2 regions of the Streptomyces sp. AN091965 genome follow, and region 2 is predicted to be linked to the other one. Evidence: predicted binding sites of a transcription regulator. Region 2 holds the regulator's gene; the other holds the start of a gene.

Region 1 (6,575 bases), 2.4 Mb from region 2:
GCCGGGGCGGCCCGCGCCGATGTCGCGCGGCAGGCTGCGCGGCGGCAGGCCGCCTTCGAGGACCGCGAGCGCGCCGCCCGGCGCGAGCCGCTCCCCGAGCGCGGTGAGCGCGGCCACCTGGTCGCCCACGTGGTGCACGGACCGCGCCGCCCAGATCAGGTCGGCGGGCGGCAGCTCGCCCAGGCCGTCGGGGAGTTCCGCGCGGTGCGCGCGCACCCGGTCCGCCAGGCCGAGCCGGGCGGCGCGCGCCTCGGCCCGCTCCAGCAAAGCCTGCTCCGGGTCCGCCGCGACCACCTCGGCCTTGGGGAACGCCTGGGCGAGCAGGCTGGTGACGACGCCCGGGCCGCTGCCCGCGTCGACGATCAGGGACGGCTCGGCGGCCGCCGTGCGCAGCTCGCGCAGCCACGCGGCGACCTGCTGGTACACCGGGGCCGTGACCTCGGCGTTCTGCTCCAGTACGGGCGCCATCTCGGCCCAGTCGATGTCGTGGTCGCCGTGGCCGTGGCCGTGGCTGTGGCCGGAGCCGTGCTCGTGGTCATGGCCACCGGTCCTGGTCTCGTACGCCGTCATCGTTCCGCCGCCCTCTCGCCTGGTCTTCGCGAACGCTGCCAGCTTGCGTCGGCGTTCCCCGAACGGCCACTTCCGTTGCTGTTTCGGCAAACGGCGTCCGGGTCCTTCACCCAGGGGCGCTCTTCGTGAACGCGCGCAGTGCGAACTCGGGGTCGGGCCGCCGCACGTCCTGGTCCGGCAGCCGCGCGAGCCGCTCCGCGTACCCCCGTGCCATCGCGCTGTCCGTCGGGATGCTGGTGAACCAGCCGCGGAACAGGTCCTCCGCGGTGCTGCGCGGGCTGCGGCCCTGGCCGTGGCCGGTGAAGCGGGCGCGGCCCGCGGGGGTCAGCCCGCACGCCGCGGCGTAGCCCTCGACGCGGGCGGCCCCGTCCACGGGCTCACGGACGGGGCGGCCCGCCAGGACGGCGTCGATGTCGCTGCCCACGTCGTGGGACGCGGCCTTGTCGACGGTGGTGACGTAGCGGCCGCCGGGCCTGAGGACCCGGGCGCACTCCGCCACCACGGCCGCGGCCTCCGCGGGCTCCGCGAACAGGTGCAGCAGCCACACCGTGGCCACCGCGTCGAACGCGCCGTCGGGGAAGGGCAGTCGGCGGCTGTCCCCCAGGACGACGGCGCCCGGGACCCGCTCGGCGGCCATGCGCGCCATGGCGTACGTGGCGTCCACCCCGGTCACGCCGAGGCCCGGCCGGTCGGCGAGCCGCCGGGTGACGAGGCCCGTGCCGCAGGCCACGTCGAGCAGGGTGCGGGCGCCCGGCGCCAGCAGCGAGAGGACCGCCTCGGCCGCGGCGGCGGCCCGGGGCTCGCCGCCGCGCGACGCGTCGTAGCGGACGGCCTCCTTGCCGTAGTCGAGCATCACGCCGCCCGGCCCGTCGGTCGTCACGCGGCACCGTGGCCGGGCGCCAGCTCCTCGACCCTGCGGGCGAGTTCGAAGTCGCGCTCGGTGAGGGCGCCGCCCGCGCTGTGGGTGCACACCGCGAGCGCCACCGTGTCGTAGCCGAGGGTGATCTCCGCGTGGTGGTCGAGCTCCTGCTGCACCTGGGAGACGTGGACGACGAGCGCGGTGGCCGCGTAGTGCGAGCCGAGGCGGTAGGAGCGGGTGAGGACGCTCCCGGAGGTGCCCGCGTCGCCCGTGCCCTGGGTGACGGACCAGCCGGGCAGCTCGGCGAGCCGGTCCTCGATCTCCTTCTGCGACAGCGGTTCGAGAGGCATGGCCGCGCTCCTTCCTAGGTGTCGGGGGTGCGCTGTCAGCCTGCCACAGCACGTCGCGGGCACGGGACTCAGCGGCGCGCGCATTCCGTCGCGAGGTCGTCCGCGAGCGCCGCGATCACCGCCCGGCCCTCGACGGCTTTCAGCCAGTCGCCCGGAAGGCCGTGGTCGCCGTGCAGCGCGCCGAGCAGATTGCCGCAGACCGAGCCGGTCGAGTCGCTGTCGCCCGAGTGGTTCACGGCCAGGGCCAGGGCGTCCTCGGCCCGGGGCGCGGCCAGGGCCGCGTACACCGCGACGGCGAGGGCCTCCTCGGCGATCCAGCCCGCGCCCAGGGACTCCACCCGGGCGGCGTCCGGCTCCCCCTCGGCGGCCAGGTCGACGGCGCGGGCGAGCGCGGCGGACGTCTCCTCGTGCCCGGGGTACCGGGCGAGCAGCCGCAGGGTGCGCAGGACCGCGCCCTCCAGCGAGTCCCCCGCGACCAGGTGCGCCACGATCGCGGCGAGCGCGCCCGCGGCGTAGGAGCCGGTGGGGTGGCCGTGGGTGATCTGCGCGCAGCGCGCGGCGAGCTCGAAGGCCCGTCCGGCGGGGGCGCGGGTGAGCCCGAAGGGCGCGGAGCGCATGACGGTGCCGCAGCCCTTGGACTCCGGGTTGACCGGTCCGGGCGGCCCGAGCGGGGCGCGCGGGTCGGGCGCGTGCGCGTGGGCCAGGCCGCTGAGGCAGGCGTTGCCGGGCGCGCGGCGGGCGTAGAGCCAGGCCTCGGCGGCGAGGCCGCCGCGTACGTCCGCCGCGGGGCCCGGCCTGTGCTGCGTGTCCAGCCAGCGCAGATACGCCTGAAGGACGAGCCGGGGGGCCGCGCCGCCGAGGCCCTTGCGGCGCTCCCGCGCGTGGGCGGTCTCCAGGGCCTCGACGGTGAACAGCGTCATCTGAGTGTCGTCGCTGATCCGCCACACGCCGTCGGCGTCGGGCAGCGGTCCGGTCACGCCGCGCGGGCCGTGGGCGGCGCGGATGGCCGCCAGCGAGTCGAACTCGACGGCGTAGCCGAGCGCGTCACCGACCGCGCCGCCCAGCAGACAGCCGCGCACGCGCGCCCGGTAGCCGGCGGCGGCCTCCCACGACAGCGGGTCCCACGGGCCGTTCATGCCGGTCATGCACCACTCTTCTTCGCGTTCGCCATGCGGGACTCCTCGATTACCGTCAGGGGTATGACAACTCTGGCTCCCGACAGGCGGAACGGCAAAGGCGGTGCCCCGCGCACGGGCACGGCCTCCGAGGCGGGCACGGCCTCCGAGGTGGGCGCGCTGCTGCGCGGCTGGCGCCAGGAGCGGCGCGTCAGCCAGCTGGAGCTCGCGCTGCGCGCGGAGTCCTCGGCGCGGCACATCAGCTTCGTGGAGACGGGCCGCTCCAGGCCGAGCGAGGAGTTCGTCCTGAAGCTCGCCGAGCACCTCGACGTGCCCGTGCGCGAGCGCAACGCGCTGCTGCTCGCGGCCGGGTACGCGCCCCGCTTCCGGCAGACCCCGCTCGACGACCCGTCGATGGGCGCGCTGCGCGCGGGCCTGGAGCGGCTGCTCCAGGGCTACGAGCCGTATCCGGCCCTGGTCGTCGACGCGACGTACGACGTGGTCGCCGCGAACCGCGGCATCGCCTCGCTCCTCGACGGCCTGCCTGAGCACCTGCTCGCGCCGCCCCTGAACGCGATGCGGATCGTGCTGCACCCCGAGGGTCTCGCCCCGAAGATCCGCAACCTGCGGGAGTGGCGCGGGCACCTGCTGCACCAGATGGAGCGGCAGATCGCGCTCCAGCGCTCGGGCGCGCTGCGCGCCCTGTACGAGGAGGTGGCGGCCTACCCGGTCCTCGACCCGGGCGAGGACACGGCGGCGGACGGGCAGGTGCCGCACTTCGCGCTGCCGCTCAGGGTCGAGCACGAGGGGCGGGTGCTGTCCTTCATCTCCTCGATCTCGACGTTCAACACGCCGATGGACGTGACCGTCGCCGAGCTGGCCGTCGAGACCCTGCTGCCCGCCGACCCGGCGACGGTCAAGTACCTCCAGGACCGGGGGTAGCCGGGTCCGCTCAGGAGGCGCCGGGCCCGTCCTTCTTCCCGTGGTCGTCGCCCTTCTTCCCGGCCTCCTCGTCGTCGACGATCTCCGCCTCGACCACGCCCTCGTCGGCGGGGCCCCGGGTGCCGGCGTCCTGGGGCGCCGCCGTGCTCCCTGCGGCGCCCGCGGCCGCGTACAGGGCCTGCCCCATCTTCTGGCTGACCGCGGCGAGCTTCTCGGCGCCCGCGCGGACGGCGTGGGTGTCGCCGCCGTCGAGAGTGTCCTTCAACTCGGCGGCGGCCGCCTCCACTTCGGCCCTGGTGTCGGCGGGGATCCGCTCACCGTTCTCGCTCAGGAACCGCTCGGTCTGGTAGACGAGCTGCTCGGCCTGGTTGCGGGTCTCGGCGGCCTCGCGCCGCTTGCGGTCCTCCTCGGCGTACTGCTCGGCCTCGCGGACCATCCGGTCGATGTCGTCCTTGGGCAGCGCGGAGCCGCCCGTGACCGTCATGCGCTGCTCGCGCCCGGTGGCCTCGTCCTTCGCCGAGACGTGCATGATCCCGTCGGCGTCGATGTCGAAGGTGACCTCGATCTTGGGCACCCCGCGCGGCGCGGGCGGCAGCCCGGTCAGGTCGAAGACGCCGAGCTTCTTGTTGTACGCGGCGATCTCGCGCTCGCCCTGGAAGACCTGGATGCCGACCGAGGGCTGGTTGTCCTCGGCGGTGGAGAAGGTCTCCGAACGGCGCGTGGGGATGGTCGTGTTGCGCTCGATGAGCTTGGTCATGATGCCGCCCTTGGTCTCGATGCCGAGCGACAGCGGGGTCACGTCGAGGAGCAGGACGTCCTTGACGTCGCCGCGGATCACGCCCGCTTGGAGCGTCGCGCCGAGGGCGACGACCTCGTCGGGGTTGACGCCCTTGTGCGGGTCCCTGCCGGTCAGCTCCTTGACCAGGTCCGTGACCGCGGGCATGCGGGTGGAGCCGCCGACGAGGATGACGTGGTCGATCGCGGAGAGCTGGACGCCCGCGTCCTTGACGGCCTGGTGGAAGGGGCCCTTGCAGCGGTCGAGCAGATCCCCGGTGAGCTCCTGCAGCTGGGCTCGGGTGAGCTTCTCGGCGAGGTGCAGCGGCCCGTCCGCGGAGGCCGTGATGTAGGGCAGGTTGATGTCGGTCTCGCTGGCCGAGGAGAGCTCGATCTTCGCCTTCTCGGCGCCCTCGCGCAGGCGTTGCAGCGCCATCTTGTCCCGGGCGAGGTCGATGCCGTACGCGTTCTTGAACTGCCTGACGAGGTGTTCGACGATGCGCTGGTCCCAGTCGTCGCCGCCGAGCCGCGTGTCGCCGTTGGTGGCTTTGACCTCGATGACGCCCTCGCCCATCTCCAGGAGCGACACGTCGAAGGTGCCGCCGCCGAGGTCGAAGACCAGGACGGTCTGGTCGTCCCCCTTGTCGAGGCCGTAGGCGAGCGCGGCGGCCGTCGGTTCGTTGACGATCCGCAGGACGTTGAGGCCCGCGATCCCGCCCGCCTCCTTGGTGGCCTGGCGCTGGGCGTCGTCGAAGTACGCGGGCACGGTGACCACGGCGTCGGTGACGTCCTCGCCGAGGTAGGACTCGGCGTCCCGCTTGAGCTTCTGCAGGACGCGCGCGGACAGCTCCTGCGCGGTGTACCGGTGGCCGTCCACCGCGCCGCCCTCCGGGAAGCCCCAGGCCGGGTCGCCCATGTGGCGCTTGACGGAGCGCGCGGTGCGCTCCACGTTCGTCACCGCCTGGCGCTTGGCGACCTCCCCGACGAGCACGTCGCCGCTCTTGGCGAAGGCGACGACCGAGGGGGTGGTGCGGGCCCCCTCCGCGTTCGCGATGACGGTGGGTTCGCCGCCCTCCAGGACGGCGACCACGGAGTTGGTCGTGCCGAGATCGATGCCGACCGCACGTGCCATGTCCAACAACCCCTTCCGACGCGGTGATACTCCGCCCTCCAGCACAAAACTTGAGCGGGTTCTTGTCAATGCCGCGTGCGGGGCCGCGCCCGGGCGGGCCCGGCGGGGGTTTCGGACACGACGAAGCCGCCGCCCCGGCGCGCGGGGTCGGCGGCTTCGCCGCGGTGCGGGCGGCGGGTCAGGCCAGCTTCGCCGACAGCGTGATGGTGGTGCCCGTGAGCGCCTGGCTGACCGGGCAGTTGGCCTTGGCGTTCTCGGCGGCGGCGGTGAAGGCCGCCTCGTCGAGGCCCGGCACCTCGCCCTCGACGGTGAGGTGGATGCCCGTGATGCCGGTGCCCGGCTGGAAGGTCACGTCGGCGGACGTGACCAGCTTGGTGGGCGGGGTGCCCGCACCGGTCAGGCCGTGGGACAGCGCCATCGAGAAGCAGCTGGAGTGCGCGGCGGCGATGAGCTCCTCGGGGCTCGTCTTGCCGTTCGCCTCCTCGGCGCGGGACGGCCAGGACACGGCCTGCTGCCCGATGCCCGAGGAGTCGAAGGTCACCGTGCCGGAGCCCTCGGTCAGGCTGCCTTCCCAGACCGTGTGTGCGGAGCGCGTGGTAGCCACGATGCCAAATCCCTTCGGTGAAGTTCCGTGACCCCCATCCGATCACACTCCGGGGGAAATCGCGGCGTACGGGGTCGGTACGGAGCCGTAAGAAGGATCACCCGGGAGGGGGCCCGGCGGGCGCACGCCACCGGCGCGCACTGAACCTTGCGCATCAACTGATCGTCTACGTAAGAAAGTTGAACTCGATTGGGGAAATGTGCGCCATCACCGAAATGAGCACAGAAGT
Region 2 (6,575 bases):
GCCAACTCGGTGACCTGGGACGCCTCTTCGGGCGCTCGCACGTACGAGGTGTACCGGGCCGAGGCCGACGGCGCCTTCACCCGCCTCGGCACCGTGACGACGCCGAAGTACACCGACGGGCGGGTCGTACCCGACGTGCCGTACGCCTACAAGGTCAAGGCCGTCGGTTCCGGCGGCAAGACCTCGCCGTACTCCTCGGCCGCGCGGGCGGCCCGGGACACCATCGCGCCACTGCCGCCCGAGCAGCTCTCCGTCGTCACGCCCGACGACGGGCCCGGTGTAGCCCTGGCCTGGCGCGACGGCACCGAAGCGGTGTCGTACACGGTGTACCGCTCGGAGTCCCCGCACGCGCCGCTCAAGAAGATCGGCACGTCCACGACGACCTCGTTCCGCGACACCGGGGCCCCGGGCGGGGACCGCCCGGCCGTCTACTGGGTGAAGGCGGTCGACGCCGCGGGCAACGCCTCCAAGGCCGCCATGGCCACCAGCCGCCCGACCGAGCCGACCCTGCCGCCGACGCAGCCGCCGACCGGCTCGCCGTCCCCCGGGGAGCCGTCGCCGACGCCCGGCGACGGCTGAGCCGCACGGCCGCCCCGGCACGACGAAGGCCGGGCGCCCGCCCACGAACGACTCGTGGGCGGGCGCCCGGCCTGCGCGTGCCGGACTTCCGGCGGGCTACTGCTCCGGCGACCTCTTCGGCCGCCACACCACGAGCGCGCTCGCCTGCTGCACGTCCTGGTACGGCACCAGGTCGCGGCGGTAGGAGGCGTGGACCTGGGCCTCGCGCTGCTGCATCGCGGCGGCCGCGCCCTCGACGGCCGCCGACAGCTCGGCGACCCGGGACTGGAGCGCCGCGACCTGGTTCTCCAGCTCGATGATGCGCTTGATGCCCGCGAGGTTGATGCCCTCCTCCTGGGAGAGCTGCTGGACGGTGCGGAGCAGCTCGATGTCCCGGGCGGAGTACCGCCGGCCCCGGCCGGCGGTGCGGTCGGGCGAGACCAGGCCCAGGCGGTCGTACTGCCGCAGGGTCTGGGGGTGGAGACCGGAGAGCTGGGCCGCCACCGAGATGACGTACACCGGGGTCTCGTCCGTCAGCTGATACGGGTTGCGTCGGCGGCCGTCCCGCTCCATGAGGTCACGCTCCCTTCGCGGCCTTGAACAGTTCTGCCCGCGGATCGAGATCCGCAGTCGCCTTGCGGTACTCCTCCAGGGCTTCCTTCGCCTCGGGGGACAGCGTCGTCGGTACGGACACCTCCACCGTGACGAGCAGGTCGCCGGGGGTGCCGTCCTTGCGGGCGGGGCCCTTGCCGCGCACCCGCATCGTGCGTCCGTTCGGCGTGCCCGGGGGCAGCTTCAGGGTGACGGGCACGCCGCCGAGCGTGGGCACCCGCACCTCGCCGCCGAGCGCGGCCTCGGAGAGGGTCACCGGGACCGTCACCGTGAGGTTCTCGCCCTTGCGGCCGAAGACCGGGTGGGCGTCCACATGGACGACCACGTACAGATCGCCCGCGGGGCCGCCGCGCTCACCGGGCGCGCCCTTGCCGCGCAGCCGGATCCGCTGGCCGTCGCTGACGCCCGCCGGGATGCGCACCTGCATCGTCCGCGACGACTTCGCGCGGCCGCTGCCGTGGCACACCTCGCAGGGCGTCTCGGCGATCAGGCCGCGGCCCTTGCAGTCCACGCAGGGGTCGGTGAGGGAGAACCCGCCACCGCCGCCCCGGGAGACCTGGCCCGTGCCCACACAGGTGGGGCACACGCGCGGCGTGCCGTTCTTGTCGCCGGTGCCCGAGCACGCCTTGCAGGCGGCCTGCGAGGACATGCGCAGCGGAACCGTCGCGCCCTCCACCGCCTCCGTGAAGCTCAGCGTGACCTCGGACTCGATGTCCTGGCCGCGGCGCGGCTGCGTACGCGTCCCCGTGCCCGCGCCACCGCGGTTGAACAGGCCCCCGAAGACGTCACCTAGGCCGCCGCCGAAGCCGCCGGCGCCCGCTCCACCGCCGCCCGGGGCGCCGCCTCCGAAGAGGTCGCCCAGGTCGAAGTTGAACGTGCCGCCGCCCGCTCCGGGGCCTGGCCTGAATCCGCCGTTGCCGAAGAGCGCGCGGGCCTCGTCGTACTCCTTGCGCTTCTTCGGGTCGCCGAGGACGTCGTTCGCCTCGGAGATCTCCTTGAAGCGCTCCTCGGCCTTCGCGTTGCCCTTGTTGGCGTCCGGGTGGTTCTCGCGGGCGAGCTTCCGGTACGCCTTCTTGATCTCGGCTTCGGTGGCGTCCTTGGGGACGCCGAGGACCTTGTAGAAGTCCTTCTCGATGAAGTCCTTGGTGCTCATCCCCGACGTCCCTCCTTCCTCGTCGTCAGGTCGACGCCGACGCCGACCGCGACGCCGGGTCCGCGACCATCATGGTCGCCGGGGGCCCGGCCGCGGCCGACGTCGCCGTCCGTGTCAACGTCAGCCCTTGTCCGGGCCACCGTTCTCCTTGCTCTCGGCCTTGTCGGCCTGGTCGGCGGGCCGGCCCGCGTCCTTGGCCTCGGCCTTGTCCGCGACGTCGGGCGTCCCGCCCTCGCCGTCGGCGTCCTCGGCCGCGTCCGGCTGCACCGTCTGCGCGCCGGGCTGCGGCTCCGCCACCGCCACGCGGGCGGGACGGATGACGCGCTCGCCGATGCGATACCCCGGCTGGAGGATCGCGACGCACGTCGTCTCCGTGACGTCCGGTGCGTAGCTGTGCATCAGGGCCTCGTGGATCGTCGGGTCGAAGGGCTCGCCCTCCTTGCCGAACTGCTGGAGGCCCATCTTGGCGACGACGGTCTCCAGCGATTCGGCCACCGACTTGAAGCCGCCGACCAGCTCGCCGTGGTCCCGCGCGCGGCCGACGTCGTCGAGGGTCGGGAGCAGCTCGGAGAGGAGGTTCGCCGAGGCGATCTCCTTCACCGTCACCTTGTCCCGCTCCACGCGGCGGCGGTAGTTCTGGTACTCGGCCTGGAGCCGCTGGAGGTCCGCGGTGCGCTCGCCGAGCGCCGAGCGGGCCTGGTCCAGCTGGGCCGTCAGTCCTGCTTCTCGCATTGCGTCCCCGGCCGGGGCCGCCGGGCCCTCCTCGGTGGAGGGCTCGGCGGCCTGCGGCGCCGCTTCGTCAGGGGTGGCGCCGGAGGGGACGTCGGGCCGGTCGGCGTCGCCGAAGCCCGGGGTCTCCTCCGTCATCAGACAGCGCCGCCCTTCGCGTCACCGGGCTTCTCGTCGTCGACGATCTCGGCGTCCACGACGTCGTCCTCCTTGGACATGTTCGGCGCGTCGGCGCCGGGGGCGGCACCTTCGGCGCCGGCCGCGCCCGCGGCCTGGGCGTCGGCGTACATGGCCTGGCCCAGCTTCTGGGAGACGGCGGCGACCTTCTCCGTGGCGGTGCGGATCTCCGCGGTGTCCTCGCCCTTGAGCTTCTCCTTCAGCTCGGCGACGGCCGTCTCGACCTCGGTCTTGACGTCACCGGGGACCTTGTCCTCGTTGTCCTTGAGGAACTTCTCCGTCTGGTAGACGAGCTGCTCGCCCTGGTTGCGCGACTCGGCGGCCTCGCGGCGGGCGTGGTCCTCGTCCGCGTACTTCTCGGCCTCTTCGCGCATGCGGTTGACCTCGTCCTTCGGCAGCGAGGAGCCACCGGTGACGGTCATCTTCTGCTCCTTGCCCGTGCCGAGGTCCTTCGCGGTCACGTGCATGATTCCGTTGGCGTCGATGTCGAAGGAGACCTCGATCTGCGGGACGCCGCGCGGGGCCGGGGGCAGACCGGTCAGCTCGAACATGCCGAGCTTCTTGTTGTACGCCGCGATCTCGCGCTCGCCCTGGTAGACCTGGATCTGCACGGACGGCTGGTTGTCCTCGGCCGTCGTGAAGATCTCGGAGCGCTTCGTCGGAATCGTGGTGTTCCGCTCGATGAGCTTGGTCATGATGCCGCCCTTGGTCTCGATGCCGAGGGACAGCGGGGTCACGTCGAGGAGCAGGACGTCCTTGACCTCACCCTTGAGGACACCGGCCTGGAGGGCGGCGCCGATGGCGACGACCTCGTCCGGGTTCACGCCCTTGTTGGCCTCGTTGCCACCGGTCAGCTCCTTGACGAGCTCGGCGACGGCGGGCATGCGGGTGGAGCCGCCGACGAGGACCACGTGGTCGATCTCGGAGAGGGCGATGCCCGCGTCCTTGATCACGTTGTGGAACGGCGTCTTGCAGCGCTCCAGGAGGTCGCTGGTCAGCTGCTGGAACTGGGCGCGCGTGAGCTTCTCGTCCAGGTGCAGCGGGCCCTCGGCGGAGGCCGTGATGTAGGGCAGGTTGATCGTCGTCTCGGTCGAGGACGAGAGCTCGATCTTCGCCTTCTCGGCGGCCTCGCGCAGGCGCTGGAGCGCCATCTTGTCCTTGGACAGGTCGACGCCGTGGCCGTTGGCGAACTGCTTGACCAGGTAGTCGACGACGCGCTGATCCCAGTCGTCACCACCGAGGTGGTTGTCGCCGTTGGTGGCCTTCACCTCGACGACGCCGTCGCCGATCTCGAGCAGCGAGACGTCGAAGGTGCCGCCACCGAGGTCGAAGACGAGAATGGTCTGGTCGTCCTTGTCGAGGCCGTAGGCCAGGGCGGCGGCAGTCGGCTCGTTGACAATGCGCAGGACGTTCAGACCCGCGATCTCGCCGGCCTCCTTGGTGGCCTGGCGCTCGGAGTCGTTGAAGTACGCGGGCACGGTGATGACCGCGTCCGTGACCTTCTCGCCCAGGTACGCCTCGGCGTCGCGCTTCAGCTTCTGCAGGATGAAGGCGCTGATCTGCTGCGGGTTGAAGTTCTTGTCATCGATGTCGACCTTCCAGTCCGTGCCCATGTGGCGCTTCACGGAGCGGATGGTCCTGTCGACGTTGGTGACCGCCTGGCGCTTGGCGACCTCGCCCACCAGGACCTCACCGTTCTTGGCGAAGGCGACGACGGACGGCGTGGTCCTGGCGCCTTCGGCGTTGGTGATGACGGTGGGCTCGCCGCCTTCGAGAACGCTGACGACGGAGTTAGTCGTGCCCAGGTCGATGCCGACCGCACGTGCCATTTCAATGCCTCCAGATACCTACTTGAGTGGAACTGACTCAAGGATGCCCCACAGGTTGCCCCGAGTCAACAGAGCTGAGTCGATGGGACTCAACTCTTATCCCACCCTTACGCGCAACCCGGGGATCACGGAGAGAGACGGCCCCCGGCCCGGAAGGGTTGAGCGGAGACGAGCGAGGGCGGAAAGGGGAGCCTGAGCGACACAGATCACCGCCTGGCTGGCTGCGCGGCCGCACCGTATGTGGGTAGTCTCAGACGGACTGCATAAGTTACTGCTTAGTAATAGACGCCTCGCAGGCCTGAGGAGCCCCGAAATGCAACTCGCCGCGATCATCGTGTCGCTGGTCCTAATCGCGGTCGGCGTCGCGCTGTTCGGCCGTGCCATCCTGCAGATCTACCAGTTCGTGCGGCTCGGCCAGGCCGTGCCCGCAGGCACCCGGACCGACGCGCCCGCCGAGCGCACCCTCACCGTGGCCAAGGAGTTCCTCGGCCACACCCGGATGAACCGGTGGGGCATCGTCGGCGTCGCGCACTGGTTCGTGGCGGTGGGCTTCTTCTCCCTGCTGCTCACGATCGTGAACGCCATCGGCCAGCTCTTCAAGGCCGACTGGATCCTGCCGGTCATCGGTGACTGGGCGCCGTACAACGTCTTCGTCGAGTTCCTCGGCACCATGACCGTGCTCGGCATCCTGACGCTGATCGTCATCCGGCAGCTGAACCGGCCGGGCAAGCCGGGCCGCAAGTCGCGCTTCGCGGGCTCCAACACGGGTCAGGCGTACTTCGTCGAGGGCGTCATCCTCATCGTGGGCGTCTGCATCTTCATGCTGCACGCCCTGGAGGGCGCCCAGCACCACGTGGACGGCTACGAGGCCTCGTTCTTCCTCTCGTACCCGTTCGTCTCGTGGTTCTCGGGCATGGACGTCTCCACCCTGCAGAACCTCACGTACTTCTTCGCGGGCCTGAAGATCGCCACCTCCTTCATCTGGATGATCACGGTCGCCCTGAAGACCGACATGGGCGTCGCCTGGCACCGCTTCCTGGCCTTCCCCAACATCTGGTTCAAGCGGAAGGCCGACGGCTCCACCGCGCTCGGCCCGCTCCTGCCGATGACGAGCGGCGGCAAGGAGATCGACTGGGAGGACCCGGACGAGGACACCGTCTTCGGCGTCAGCCAGGTCGAGCAGTTCTCCTGGAAGGGCATCCTCGACTTCTCCACCTGCACCGAGTGCGGCCGCTGCCAGTCGCAGTGCCCCGCCTGGAACACCGGCAAGCCCCTGTCGCCGAAGCTCCTGATCATGTCGCTGCGCGACCACGCGCACGCCAAGGCCCCGTACCTGCTGGCCGGTGGCGGCAAGTCCATGGAGGGCGAGGAGAAGGCCTCGGCCGAGCAGCTCGCCGACGTCCCCGCCACCGCCCTCGCCGAGGCCGAACGCCCGCTGATCGGGACCCTGGAGGAGAACGGCGTCATCGACCCGGACGTCCTGTGGTCCTGCACCACCTGCGGCGCCTGCGTCGAGC

The links. The regulator HspR, encoded in region 2, represses chaperone genes until heat shock. The targets are predictions, from matches to a motif close to TTGAGNNNNNNNNNCTCAA.
Region 1: a site for HspR is predicted at 5,793-5,811, ahead of dnaK (molecular chaperone DnaK). Genes of this name have one in related genera too.

The regions. Positions count from the first base shown of each region.
Region 1 covers NZ_JALDMY010000001.1:7,652,773-7,659,347, reverse strand. Annotated here, with positions in the region: gene MQV74_RS32555 (class I SAM-dependent methyltransferase) at 1-570, opposite strand, end outside; gene MQV74_RS32550 (class I SAM-dependent methyltransferase) at 677-1,423, opposite strand; gene MQV74_RS32545 (4a-hydroxytetrahydrobiopterin dehydratase) at 1,447-1,779, opposite strand; gene MQV74_RS32540 (ADP-ribosylglycohydrolase family protein) at 1,848-2,915, opposite strand; gene MQV74_RS32535 (helix-turn-helix domain-containing protein) at 2,979-3,836, shown strand; gene dnaK (molecular chaperone DnaK) at 3,847-5,742, opposite strand; gene MQV74_RS32525 (OsmC family peroxiredoxin) at 5,921-6,346, opposite strand.
Region 2 covers NZ_JALDMY010000001.1:5,236,970-5,243,544, reverse strand. Annotated here, with positions in the region: gene MQV74_RS22230 (fibronectin type III domain-containing protein) at 1-579, shown strand, start outside; gene MQV74_RS22225 (heat shock protein transcriptional repressor HspR) at 676-1,131, opposite strand; gene dnaJ (molecular chaperone DnaJ) at 1,136-2,323, opposite strand; gene grpE (nucleotide exchange factor GrpE) at 2,444-3,190, opposite strand; gene dnaK (molecular chaperone DnaK) at 3,190-5,058, opposite strand; gene MQV74_RS22205 ((Fe-S)-binding protein) at 5,372-6,575, shown strand, end outside.